DNA from 3 places in the Caballeronia zhejiangensis genome. Region 1 is predicted to be linked to each of the others. Evidence: predicted binding sites of a transcription regulator. Region 1 holds the regulator's gene; each other region holds the start of a gene.
What was found. Region 1 encodes LexA, which represses DNA repair genes until DNA is damaged. Its sites were predicted from a motif close to ACTGTATNNNNATACAGT; they were not measured.
Positions count from the first base shown of each region.

Region 1 (4,149 bases):
TGCGCTTGAACGGGAACGTGTAGCGCACGAGCACCCACGCGACGAGAAAACCGAACACCGCGTTGATGAGCGCGCCGCCGAGCGCCGCACCGAACGTCAGCCGATACGATGCGAGCACGCGCGGCGACGTCACCGCGCGCACGAACTGCGCCCAGTCGAGCGTCGCCGTCTTAGCGAAGGTGGCGGCAAGCGGAATCAGCACCACGAGGCTCAGATAAGCCACCGTGATGCCGAGTGTGAGGCCGAAACCGGGTAGCGCGCTCGGTTTCCTGAATGTGAGAGTCGTCATCCTTGAATCATCCTTTTTGCGCGCGGGGTGGGCGCGCGTTGCTGCTTCGGGCGCGCGGCGTCTTGAACGCGCCGCGTCGCCGGTTGACGCTTATTGCGGCTGATAGATCGAATCGAACACGCCGCCATCCGCGAAATGCGTCTTCTGCGCCTTGGTCCAGCCGCCGAAGGTGTCGTCGATGGTATAGAGCTTCAGCTTCGGAAACTGCTTCGTCAGATCGGCGGGCACCTTGTCCGAACGCGGCCGATAGAAATTGCGCGCGGCGATCTGCTGCCCTTCGTCGCTATACAGATACTTGAGATACGCTTCGGCGAGCTTGCGCGTGCCGTGTTTGTCGACGACCTTGTCGACCACCGCGACCGGCGGCTCCGCCAGAATGCTCACGGACGGCACCACGATCTCGAACTTGTCCGGACCGAATTCCTTCAGGGACAGGAACGCCTCGTTTTCCCACGCGATGAGCACGTCGCCCTGACCGCGCTGCACGAAGCTCGTCGTCGCGCCGCGCGCGCCGGAATCCAGCACGCCGGCGTTCTTGTAGAGCTTCGTCACGAACTCCTTGGCGGTCTGCTCGTTGCCGCCCGGCTTGTGCTGCGCGTACGCCCACGCCGCGAGGTAGTTCCAGCGCGCGCCGCCCGATGTCTTCGGATTCGGCGTGACGATCGACACGCCCGGCTTCGTCAGATCGTCCCAGTCCTTGATGTGCTTCGGATTGCCCTTGCGCACGAGAAACACGATCGTCGACGTGTACGGCGATGCGTTGTCCGGCAGGCGCTTCTGCCAGTCCGCGCCGACGAGTCCCTTGCCCGCGAGCGCGTCGATGTCATAAGCGAGTGCGAGCGTAACGACGTCCGCCTGCAGTCCGTCGATGACCGCGCGCGCCTGGCCGCCCGACCCGCCATGCGACTGCTTGAAGGTTACGGTCTCGCCCGTCTCCGCCTTCCACTTTTTCGCGAAAGCCTGATTGAAGTCCTGATACAGCTCGCGAGTCGGGTCGTAGGAAACGTTCAGAAACGACGTATCCGCCTGCGCCGGCGCCGTCATGATCAAACCCGCCGCGCCGAGCGTCGCCGCAGCAAGAAGCCGTCGCAATCCCGTGTTGATGCTTTGCATTCCCCGTTCTCCGTCTTATCGAATTGACGGAATCAGTCTAACGAGGCCTCTATATGATTGAAAATAATCGTTATTCACTTTTTTATACGTAAAACTGCTAAGAACGATATTCCTGGATGGAAGAAGCGCCGGCGGGCGCGATCCGACGGTGCGGAGGCTTCGTGGCCGCGAACTTAAAGTAAAGCTTGAAAAGCGCCAAATACTGTATAAAAATACAGTCACCTGTCCATTCATACAGTGCATCAGGGGCTCGAGCCAGTGACCAAAACATCAAAACTTACCGCGCGGCAGCAGCAGGTGTTCGAACTCATCCAGCGCGCGATCGACCGCACGGGCTTTCCGCCCACGCGCGCCGAGATCGCGGCGGAGCTCGGCTTCAGTTCGGCCAATTCCGCCGAGGAGCACCTCAGGGCGCTGGCCCGCAAGGGCGTCATCGAGCTGGCGGCGGGTTCGTCGCGCGGCATCCGGCTGCTCGGCGATGCATCTCGCATCGATCGGTCCGAGGAGCTGCCGCATCAGTTCACGCTGCCGCATCAGAGCATCATGCAATTGTCTCTGCCGCTCGTCGGCCGGGTCGCGGCGGGGAGTCCTATCCTCGCGCAAGAGCACATCTCGCAGCACTATGCGTGCGACCCCGCGCTCTTCTCCAGCAAGCCGGACTATCTGTTGAAGGTGCGCGGCCTCTCGATGCGCGACGCAGGCATTCTCGACGGCGATCTTCTCGCCGTGCAAAAGCGCAACGAAGCGAAAGACGGACAGATCGTCGTCGCGCGTCTTGGCGACGACGTCACGGTCAAGCGCTGGAAACGGCGCGCGGACGGCGTCGAACTCATCGCCGAAAACCCCGAGTATGAAAACATCTTCGTGCGCGCCGGCAGCGGCGATTTCGCGCTTGAAGGCATTGCCGTCGGGCTGATCCGCTCCGGCGAATTCTGATGTTGGCCCGCGAACGGGCAAGGCACGAAAGTCGAAGCACATTACTTTCGCACCGAGACACGAAATGTCTCATTGACATCGCAAGATAGCCTCACCAACCGCTTTCGACACCTGATTCAGGCGTCTCACAACACAACAAGCATGACGGCCACCGCGCGCGGTGCGCCGCGGTGCGTCCTATCGTCTGGAGAGTCATCATGGAACGTTTTGCCCGTCTGCTGCCCTTCCGTCAATTCGGCCGCCTGCGCCATCTGCGCACGCTGATCGCCTGCGGCATGCCGCGCGCCGAAGCCACGCCCGATCTCTTCAACGAAATGCCCGCGTTGCCGTCCCGTCAGCCGGCCTTCGCTCGCGTTTCCCTCAACAGCACGGTGCACGCCGAGGCCGAGCAGCGCGCGCCAGTGCGCGTGTATCGCGGGCAATCGCGCGTGATTCTGGTGGGCAAGATCGACGAGGTTTCGCGCATGATCGACCGCTGCATCGCCGAGGAAAATGCCGGGCTGGCCGGCGGAATCCTCGCCTGAATGGAACGCCATCGCACGCACGACGTGAATTCACGGGATTTAACCGGCGCCCGCGCGGTCAATCCGTAATTCACGTTTTGCAAGAGGCTTGGCCCAAGCATGTCCCGCACTACCCGTTCTATTGTCGTTACGCTCGTCGTCCTGGTTATCGTCGCGGCGCTCGGTTTCGTTTACGCATCGCCTTACATCGCACTCGATCGCGTGAAGCGCGCGGCCGATGCCCGCGATGCGCAAACCGTCAACGAATACGTCGATTTTCCGGCGCTGCGCGCGAGCCTCAAGGACCAGATCGCGGCGCTGCTCACGCGTCGCGTGGATATTCAAAAGAGCGGGAATCCGCTCGCGATCATCGGTGCGATGATCGGCGCGGCGCTCGTCGGTCCGCTGGTGGATTCGTATGCCACACCGGACGGCGTCGCGGCGATTCTGAACGGCATCCCGCCGCGCGGCGATCCGGGCGAGCGTCCGCCGCAAGCTGGCGACGGCGCACCAGCGAATGCGGGGAATGGGCCCGCGTCCGGCGTCACGACCGCACGGCAGCCGCCGAAAGAGCCACCGCAGACGACGGCGGGTTATCGAAGCCTGAACACGTTCGTCGTCACGTATCAACACGGCGCCGGCGATGCGCGATACTCCGCGATCTTCCACCGCAACGGGCTCGTGTCGTGGAAGCTCGTCGCGGTCGATCTCAACGGTTGACGCGTCAAGCGTCGCGGCTCACGCTTCGCACCGCATCACGCCCCGGCTTCGGCCTTGACGGGCTTCGCCGCGTACGCCGCTTCGTCTTCCGCTTCGGCCGATTCACCGGCCTGACAGACGGCAACCAGGATGCTGCACTTCACGCGATCCAGCAGCGGCGTGTTGCCCGCGCCCATCCACCAGCGCGCGAGGCCGCTGCGGCAGCGATGCCCGACGACGACGAGATCGACCTGAAGGCTGTCGGCGAGCGCCGCGATTTCGTCGATCGGATGGCCGAACGCGAAATGTCCCTGTGCCTGAAGGCCACGCTCGCGCAGCCATTCGACGCCCTCTTGCAGGATGTCGCGCGCGGCCTCTTCGAAGCGTCCGCAGGCCATGTCGGTTAGCAGTCCGGCGCTCTGCGCGATGCTCGAGCGCATATCCACCACCGCGAGCACATGCGTCTCCGCATTCAGGTCGAGCGCGAGATTGGCGCCCTGACGCAGTGCCTTGCGGCCTTCTCTGGAGCCGTCGTAGCACAGCAGGATTTTTCGGTAGCTCTCCATCTTGACCTCCCTGGCCAACGTGCCGTTGAGCGCGGCTTGCCCG
Region 1 is NZ_CP084283.1:1,337,168-1,341,316, reverse strand. It holds gene cysT (sulfate ABC transporter permease subunit CysT) at 1-289, opposite strand, end outside; gene LDZ23_RS06490 (sulfate ABC transporter substrate-binding protein) at 380-1,402, opposite strand; gene lexA (transcriptional repressor LexA) at 1,661-2,338, shown strand; gene LDZ23_RS06480 (hypothetical protein) at 2,536-2,862, shown strand; gene LDZ23_RS06475 (DUF2939 domain-containing protein) at 2,962-3,561, shown strand; gene LDZ23_RS06470 (universal stress protein) at 3,597-4,106, opposite strand.

Region 2 (4,149 bases), on a different replicon from region 1:
CGCCGTTCACGTTTTATCGCGGCAGCGCGATCCTTCAGGCGCACGACCTGGCCGGCACACCGGACAGCGGCATCGCCATTCAGATCTGCGGCGACTGTCATCTTTCCAACTTTGGCGGCTTCGCAACGCCGGAGCGCGCGCTCATTTTCGATCTCAACGACTTCGACGAAACCGCGCCCGGTCCGTGGGAATGGGATTTGAAACGGTTGGTCGCGAGCTTCACGATCGCCGGCCGGCATCTCGGCCACGGCGATCTGGCTGCGGACGAGTTCGCGTTTGTCGCCGCGCGCAGTTATCAGACGCATCTGCGCGAGTACGCTGAAATGAGCGTGCTCGATCTCTGGTACGAGCGCATCACCTTCGATCGCATGTACCAGGCCGTGCAGAGCGAAGACGCGCGGCGGCGCATCAAGCGCGGCATCGAACGGGCTTCGCGCCGCACGCACGAAACGATGCTGCCGAAACTCGCCGACCGAACCGGCGACACGTGGCGCATTCGCGATGCGCCGCCTGCCGTGTTTCACATCCACGGCAAGAGCACGCTGATCGATAAGAACGACGGCTGGATGACGCTCAAAGCCAGTCGTGAAGATGCGCTCGCGACGCTCGTGCGCGATTATGTCGCGACGCTTACGCCGGAGCGCGCGAGATTGCTGTCGCAATTCAGCCGGCAGGATGTCGCGTTCAAGGTGGTCGGCGTGGGCAGCGTCGGCACGCGCTGCCTCGTTTTGCTGCTCACGGATCATCACGACAAGCCGCTTTTCCTGCAGATGAAGGAGGCATCGACGTCGGTCGTCGCGAGATTCACGAAACATGCGAAGCACGCCGACGATATCAAACACGACGGGCACCGCGTCGTTCACGGACAACGTCTGATGCAGGCCGCCACGGACCCGTTTCTCGGCTGGGCGACCGGACCGCTCGGGCGCACGCTCTACATCCGCCAGTTACGCGACATGAAAATCTCCGCAGAACTCGATACTTTCAGCGACGACGTCTTTCGCGAATACGCCGTGCTTTGCGGCTGGGCGCTTGCCCGCGCGCACGCGAAGTCCGGCGGATGCGCGCCGGAAATCTCGGGCTACCTGGGCAACAGCGATCGAATGGCCGAAGTTCTAGTGCGCTACGGTCGCGCCTACGCGGATCAGGTGGAAAAGGACTACGAGGTGTTTCGCGTTGCGTGCCGGGACGGCAAGCTCGAATCGCGTTCGGATGCGGACATCGCGGCGGAGTTCGCGCCGTGAAACGATCCGCTGCGCGATGACATGAACCGGGGCACGCGGGTTCAGTCGCGTGCCGCGGGGATGCGTCAATGCGCGGCGCTGACTGCTCGCGGCCGATCCTGTCGCGATGCGCGCTCGTAGGCGTCTACGGCGAAGGCGAAAACGGCGGGCAAGGCATCCGAGGATGCAACGTCGACGACGTCATCGGTTTCGGGGAAATGAAAGTCATCGGGACGCGCGAACAGCTCGCGCAAGGCGGCTTCGTGTCGTCCCGCGAATCCGAGGTCCGCGACGGCCTCCGCCTCGATGGCATGCAACAGCCGCCAAGTCAGCGGCACTCCTTTATCGATGTAACGCCCCGCGATCTGACGCGTGATGCGCTCGAGGTCATGCACCGCGCGGGCGAACTGCCTTCTGCTCAGGTTTTCACCATTCGACTCCATGATCCACCCCTTCCAGCCGGTCTTATTGTACTGTACAAATATACAGTACTTGTTGCAATGAAAATAGCGTCGCGCGAGTCGAACCGGCTGTATGTGCGATTCCGCCTACGTGCGTTTCAGACATGCGCGGCTATGCGCGCCTGCCGACAAAGCGCATCGTTTAACCGTGCTTGGGAAACTCCTGAGCGGAACGCGCAGGCAGTTTCTGCGTTCGTTCGACGGCACCGCGCGGCCAACAGCGCTGCAAACCACGGGAGAACTGACATGAACAAGGATCAAGCCGAAGGCGTTGGCAAGCAGGTCAAGGGAAAGATCAACGAGGGCGTCGGCAAAATGACGGGGGACACGGCTCAGGAAGCCAAGGGCGACATGCAGCAAGCAGCCGGCAAGGTCCAAAAAGGCGTGGGCGATGCACGCGAGGATCTGAAGGACAGCGTGAAAAAGAACCCGTAAGACGGGCCAACCGGCGCCGCGACTCCGGCGCCGCTTTGAGCGGGACGTGCTCGATGCGCGTCCCGTTTTTATTGGCGGGCGCACGGCGGCGCGCCGACTTTATGCGCAAAAAGTTCCGGACGCTCAGCGCATCAGCCGTGGATGACGACGAGCAACGCCTTGGCCTCCGCGCGCCCGACATTCCGGATCGCGTGCGCCTCGTCCGCGGCATACCGCGCGGTTTCCCCCGCCTTCAGACGACGCGTCGCACCCGACGCATCGACCTCAACGGAACCGTTCAGCACTGTGAGATGCTCGCGCGTTCCCGGTTCGTGCGCGTTCGACGTGAGCGCGGCGCCCGATTGCAGCGTAAGTTCGTACCACTCGAACTTGCCGGCGAGTTCAATCGGTCCCCACACGCGCAACTGATAGCCGCCGTTGTCCCCACTCAGGGTCGGTATTTCATGCAGCCCCGAAACGCGGATCGCTTCGGCGGGCCTTTGCTGCGCGAACAATTGGTCGAGGCTGATGCCGAGCGCATTGGTCAGTCGCCACGCGACGGCGATCGTCGGATTTGCCTTGTCGCGCTCGATCTCCGACAGCATCGACTTTGACACGCCGGCCGCGCGCGACAGATCGTCGAGGGTCAGCTTCCGTTCGCTGCGCAAGCGTTGAATGATCTCTCCGACGCGCGGCGGTGTTGCGCCTGCGCCCGCCAGATCGGCTGCTTTTCCCTCTGAACCCGTGCTTGCCATGAATCGACCAATCCCGTAAAGTGTTCGGCATATCGGAAATGCGTTCGAAATATCGAACATGTCCGATGCGATGGATGCACTATAACAGGGCTAAGGACGGCGCGCGCGAGTCACGAGGCGCGGATTGCATTGGCAGGCCCAGAACAAGGATTGCGATGAAAGACCGATATCTCTCCCATTTGCGTTCGACGCTCGACGAAATTCGCGCTGCGGGGTTCTACAAGACGGAGCGCGTCATCGCGAGTCCGCAGTCGTCGGACATTCGGCTCGCGAACGGCGCGGCGGTGCTGAACTTCTGCGCGAACAACTACCTGGGTCTTGCGGACGATCGCCGGCTCATCGAGGCCGCGAAGGACGGACTGGACGCCGATGGTTTCGGCATGGCGTCCGTGCGTTTCATCTGCGGCACGCAGACCGTGCACAAGGAACTTGAACAGGCGATCGCGCGTTTTCTCGAAACGGACGACGCCATTCTTTATTCGAGTTGCTTCGATGCAAACGGCGGCCTCTTCGAAACGCTGCTGACCGAAGAAGACGCGATCATCAGCGACGAACTGAATCACGCCAGCATCATCGACGGCGTGCGGCTCTCGAAGGCCCGGCGTCTGCGCTATAAAAACAACGACCTCGCCGATCTGGAAGCGCGTCTTCAGGAAGCCGATGCAGCCGGCGCACGCTTCAAGCTGATCGCGACCGACGGGGTTTTTTCGATGGACGGCATCATCGCCAACCTTTCCGGCATCTGCGATCTCGCTGACCGTTACGGTGCGCTCGTCATGGTCGACGATTCCCACGCCGTCGGCTTCATCGGCGAGAACGGGCGCGGAACCCCGGAGCACTGCGGCGTGCTCGATCGCGTCGACATCATTACCGGCACGCTCGGCAAGGCGCTTGGCGGCGCGTCAGGCGGCTATGTCGCCGCGCATAAGGAAGTCATCGATTTGCTGCGTCAGCGCAGCCGGCCGTATCTTTTCTCGAACACGTTGGCACCGAACATCGCCGCGGCATCGCTGAAAGTGCTTGAACTGCTCGCGAGCGACGAAGGCGCGACGTTGCGCCGGCGCGTCCGCGAGAACGGGGCGCACTTCCGCAAGGCGATGTCCGCGCTCGGCTTCGATCTTGTCCCCGGTGAACATCCGATCATTCCGGTCATGCTCGGCGACGCTCAACTCGCGTCCAAGATGGCTGATGCGCTGCTCGACGAAGGCGTCTATGTGATTGGCTTTTCCTATCCTGTGGTGCCGAAAGGACGCGCGCGCATCCGGACGCAGATGAGCGCGGCACACACGCCGGAAC
Region 2 is NZ_CP084284.1:1,399,450-1,403,598, reverse strand. It holds gene LDZ23_RS21040 (DUF2252 domain-containing protein) at 1-1,244, shown strand, start outside; gene LDZ23_RS21035 (DUF2471 family protein) at 1,310-1,666, opposite strand; gene LDZ23_RS21030 (CsbD family protein) at 1,931-2,119, shown strand; gene LDZ23_RS21025 (helix-turn-helix domain-containing protein) at 2,251-2,853, opposite strand; gene LDZ23_RS21020 (glycine C-acetyltransferase) at 3,009-4,149, shown strand, end outside.
Region 2: a site for LexA is predicted at 1,696-1,713, ahead of LDZ23_RS21035 (DUF2471 family protein). Genes of this name have one in related genera too.

Region 3 (4,149 bases), 430 kb from region 1:
CGCATACTCGCTGACCTTGTCGGCCAGGAGTTTCATCTCGATGACGGGCGCGGCGAGCGTCGTCTGATTCAGCTTCTCGCGCAAGAGCCACAGGATGTGGTCGGCGTCGCGCGTCGGCACGGCCCACGCCACCTTGAATGTCGACGTTTTCGGCGCGTGACGGGCGGCCAGTTCGTGTTCGAGCAAGAGCGAAAATTCGCTGACCGCCGCATGATGCGCAGAGAGCCAGCCGGCGAGTTGCAGCACGAGCCGGCGCGCGGCGAACAGCAGCGCCTCGGCGCTTTCCACGCGCGCCTGCAATTCGAGCCGCGCTTCGAACGACGCCGGCGCACAAAATGCCTCACGCGGGTCGGGCGCCTGTCCGTACGCTTGCGCGAGCCATTGCAGAACGCCTTGCCCGAAGCGGCGCGCGACGCCCTTGCGCGGCAGACGACGCAAATCGGCGAGCGTCGCGCAACCGATCTGCTCGAACACGTTGCCGTGCGAATGCGCCGATGGGATGAGCGATACGGGCAACTCATCGAGTACGTGCACGAGCGTCGTCTCTTTCACGATGCGTACGCGCCGCGCGACCCGGCGCGTGCGCGCGTGCGCCAGCAGCCACGCGCCCCACGCTGTCGGCGCGCAGCCCATGCGGGACGTGAAGCCACATCCTTTAACCGTCGATGTCACTCTGGACAGCAACGCGCGCAATCCGCCGAAGAGCCGCATGCTGGCGCCGACTTCGAGCAGTACCGTATTCGCATGCGCGAGCACGACTTTGGGCGTGAACGCGAGCAGCGCCAGCGCAACGGCTTCGAGCGCGTTCTGCTCCTCGCGAATGTCGACGGCAAGCAACGTCAGTTGGGGCGCGAGCGCGAACGCATGCGAGCGCGTGCTGCCGGGCCGCACGCCGAGCCGAAACGCGACGAGATCGGGCATCAGGACGCGCGCGTGATCGGCTAGCGCGAAGCATGACTGATCGATATTGTCATTCGCCGTCGAGCTCGCTCCAGGCGATGTCGAGTTCGCCGGCGCTGAGGGCATCGAAGGCGGCCTGACGGCTTCGAGCGATAAAAGCGGCAATGTCACCGCTATCCACAACATGTTTGACCTCTCGTGCTTTCCTTGCCTGATGCGCCCGACGAATATGTTCGGGCAGCGCAGGCATCTGCAGCGGCAAGTTCAACTGCAAGGGCTTGCCGAGCAATGGGCCGCGCCGCTTGATGATGTCGATTTCGAGCATGACGGCCTGCATCCATTCGCGACGGTTCATCGTCTGCGCGTTGGCGGGAAGTATCGGCTTGCAGACCATGCGCAGCGGCGCAGCGGAGGATTGCTTCGCCGCTTTGAGCGGGCGGAACAGAAATGCCAGCGACTGCGCTTCCTGAGCCGCTACCTGCAGTCTTCGCAAGGCTTTGGCATCGACTTGTGGTAGCCAGATCAGCACTGCGCCGATGCCTTCCTGCTTCAACGACTGCTCCGCGGCCCAGAGCACCTGATCCTCGGCCGCTTTGACCCAAACCAGCTTGTTCACCGCGATGTTCATCGTCCGAAGCGCGGCCAGATTGGGCTTCCACGGTGGCGCGACGAAGATGACGGAGCGGCCTTTGCTTGCTGTCAGTTCGCGGATCGAGTGCGCGAGCAGTCTGATTTCGCCTACGCCACTCTCTTCGATCAGCAACTCGGTGACTGAGCCGGGCATCCAGCCTGCGCCGGGCAAGGCCAAGTCGAGCGCTCGAAAGCCGCTCGAGATGATGTTCGAATCGGGATCGTTGACCGGACTGCCCTGCCAGACCTGACGCTGCAGATGCGATGTCAGCCCGATGTCGAGCAATGAAAGTGCTGCACCCATGAGTTTTCCCCGTCCGACGCGAATACAGGGGCCTGCTCATGGCGCAAGCGCTCGGTGGGCCTCCGGTTTACTGTATATTTATACAGTATTTTTGCGGGCGAGGGTAAACAGCTGGCGGATAGAAGGATGCGCCGATGGGGCGCGAGGCAAGTCGCAGCGCGGGTTATCCGGATTCACGGTTGCCGCGCTTCAAACGCAAAAACCCCACCTTTTGGGGTGGGGTTTTTGTTTGAAGCATGAGGAGCCTGACGATTACCTACTTTCACACGGGTATCCGCACTATCATCGGCGTGGAGTCGTTTCACGGTCCTGTTCGGGATGGGAAGGGGTGGGACCGACTCGCTATGGTCATCAGGCATGACTTGTTGTTGTCTCGCCTGGGTGGGCGCGACAACCAATCTGGGAAGAAGTAGAAGTGTTTGGGGAGTGAGTGTCGCACAACGATACTCAACCAGGGGTGGTATTGACCAAGCGCTGTGGCGCCAAGTCAGTACGTGAAACACACTGGTTATAGGATCAAGCCTTACGGGCAATTAGTATCAGTTAGCTCAATGCATTACTGCACTTACACACCTGACCTATCAACGTCCTGGTCTGGAACGACCCTTCAAGGGGCTCGAAGCCCCGGGGATATCTCATCTTAAGGCGAGTTTCCCGCTTAGATGCTTTCAGCGGTTATCTCTTCCGAACATAGCTACCCGGCGATGCGACTGGCGTCACAACCGGTACACCAGAGGTTCGTCCACTCCGGTCCTCTCGTACTAGGAGCAGCCCCCTTCAAATATCCAACGCCCACGGCAGATAGGGACCAAACTGTCTCACGACGTTTTAAACCCAGCTCACGTACCTCTTTAAATGGCGAACAGCCATACCCTTGGGACCGGCTACAGCCCCAGGATGAGATGAGCCGACATCGAGGTGCCAAACACCGCCGTCGATATGAACTCTTGGGCGGTATCAGCCTGTTATCCCCAGAGTACCTTTTATCCGTTGAGCGATGGCCCTTCCATACAGAACCACCGGATCACTATGACCTGCTTTCGCACCTGCTCGACTTGTCGGTCTCGCAGTTAAGCACGCTTATGCCATTGCACTATCAGCACGATTTCCGACCGTACCTAGCGTACCTTCGTACTCCTCCGTTACGCTTTGGGAGGAGACCGCCCCAGTCAAACTGCCTACCATGCACTGTCCCCGACCCGGATCACGGGCCAAGGTTAGAACCTCAAACAAACCAGGGTGGTATTTCAAGGACGGCTCCACCGAAACTGGCGTTCCGGTTTCATAGCCTCCCACCTATCCTACACAGATCGGTTCAAAGTCCAATGCAAAGCTACAGTAAAGGTTCATGGGGTCTTTCCGTCTAGCCGCGGGGAGATTGCATCATCACAAACACTTCAACTTCGCTGAGTCTCGGGAGGAGACAGTGTGGCCATCGTTACGCCATTCGTGCAGGTCGGAACTTACCCGACAAGGAATTTCGCTACCTTAGGACCGTTATAGTTACGGCCGCCGTTTACCGGGACTTCAATCAAGAGCTTGCACCCCATCATTTAATCTTCCGGCACCGGGCAGGCGTCACACCCTATACGTCCACTTTCGTGTTTGCAGAGTGCTGTGTTTTTATTAAACAGTCGCAGCCACCAGTTTATTGCAACCCTTTCACCCTCCTGGCGCAGGCCAGTCAAGCTACAAGGGCGTACCTTATCCCGAAGTTACGGTACCAATTTGCCGAGTTCCTTCTCCCGAGTTCTCTCAAGCGCCTTAGAATACTCATCTCGCCCACCTGTGTCGGTTTGCGGTACGGTCATCGTTAGACTGAAGCTTAGAGGCTTTTCTTGGAACCACTTCCAATTGCTTCGCTTCCGAAGAAGCTCGCGCCACGCCCTTGAATTACGCACCCGGATTTGCCTAAGTGCCTTCTCCAACGCAGCGACCGGGACGTCCAACACCCGGACAACCTTCCGCGATCCGTCCCCCCATCGCATCTAACAATGGTGCAGGAATATTGACCTGCTTCCCATCAGCTACGCATTTCTGCCTCGCCTTAGGGGCCGACTCACCCTACGCCGATGAACGTTGCGTAGGAAACCTTGGGCTTACGGCGAGGGGGCTTTTCACCCCCTTTATCGCTACTCATGTCAGCATTCGCACTTCCGATACCTCCAGCACGCTTTTCAACGCACCTTCGCAGGCTTACGGAACGCTCTCCTACCACACGTACTTGCGTACGCATCCGCAGCTTCGGTGACTGGCTTGAGCCCCGTTACATCTTCCGCGCAGGACGACTCGATCAGTGAGCTATTACGCTTTCT
Region 3 is NZ_CP084283.1:1,764,502-1,768,650, forward strand. It holds gene LDZ23_RS08460 (Y-family DNA polymerase) at 1-1,026, opposite strand, end outside; gene imuA (translesion DNA synthesis-associated protein ImuA) at 971-1,834, opposite strand; rRNA gene rrf (5S ribosomal RNA) at 2,078-2,190, opposite strand; rRNA gene LDZ23_RS08475 (23S ribosomal RNA) at 2,347-4,149, opposite strand, start outside.
Region 3: a site for LexA is predicted at 1,904-1,921, ahead of imuA (translesion DNA synthesis-associated protein ImuA). Genes of this name have one in related genera too.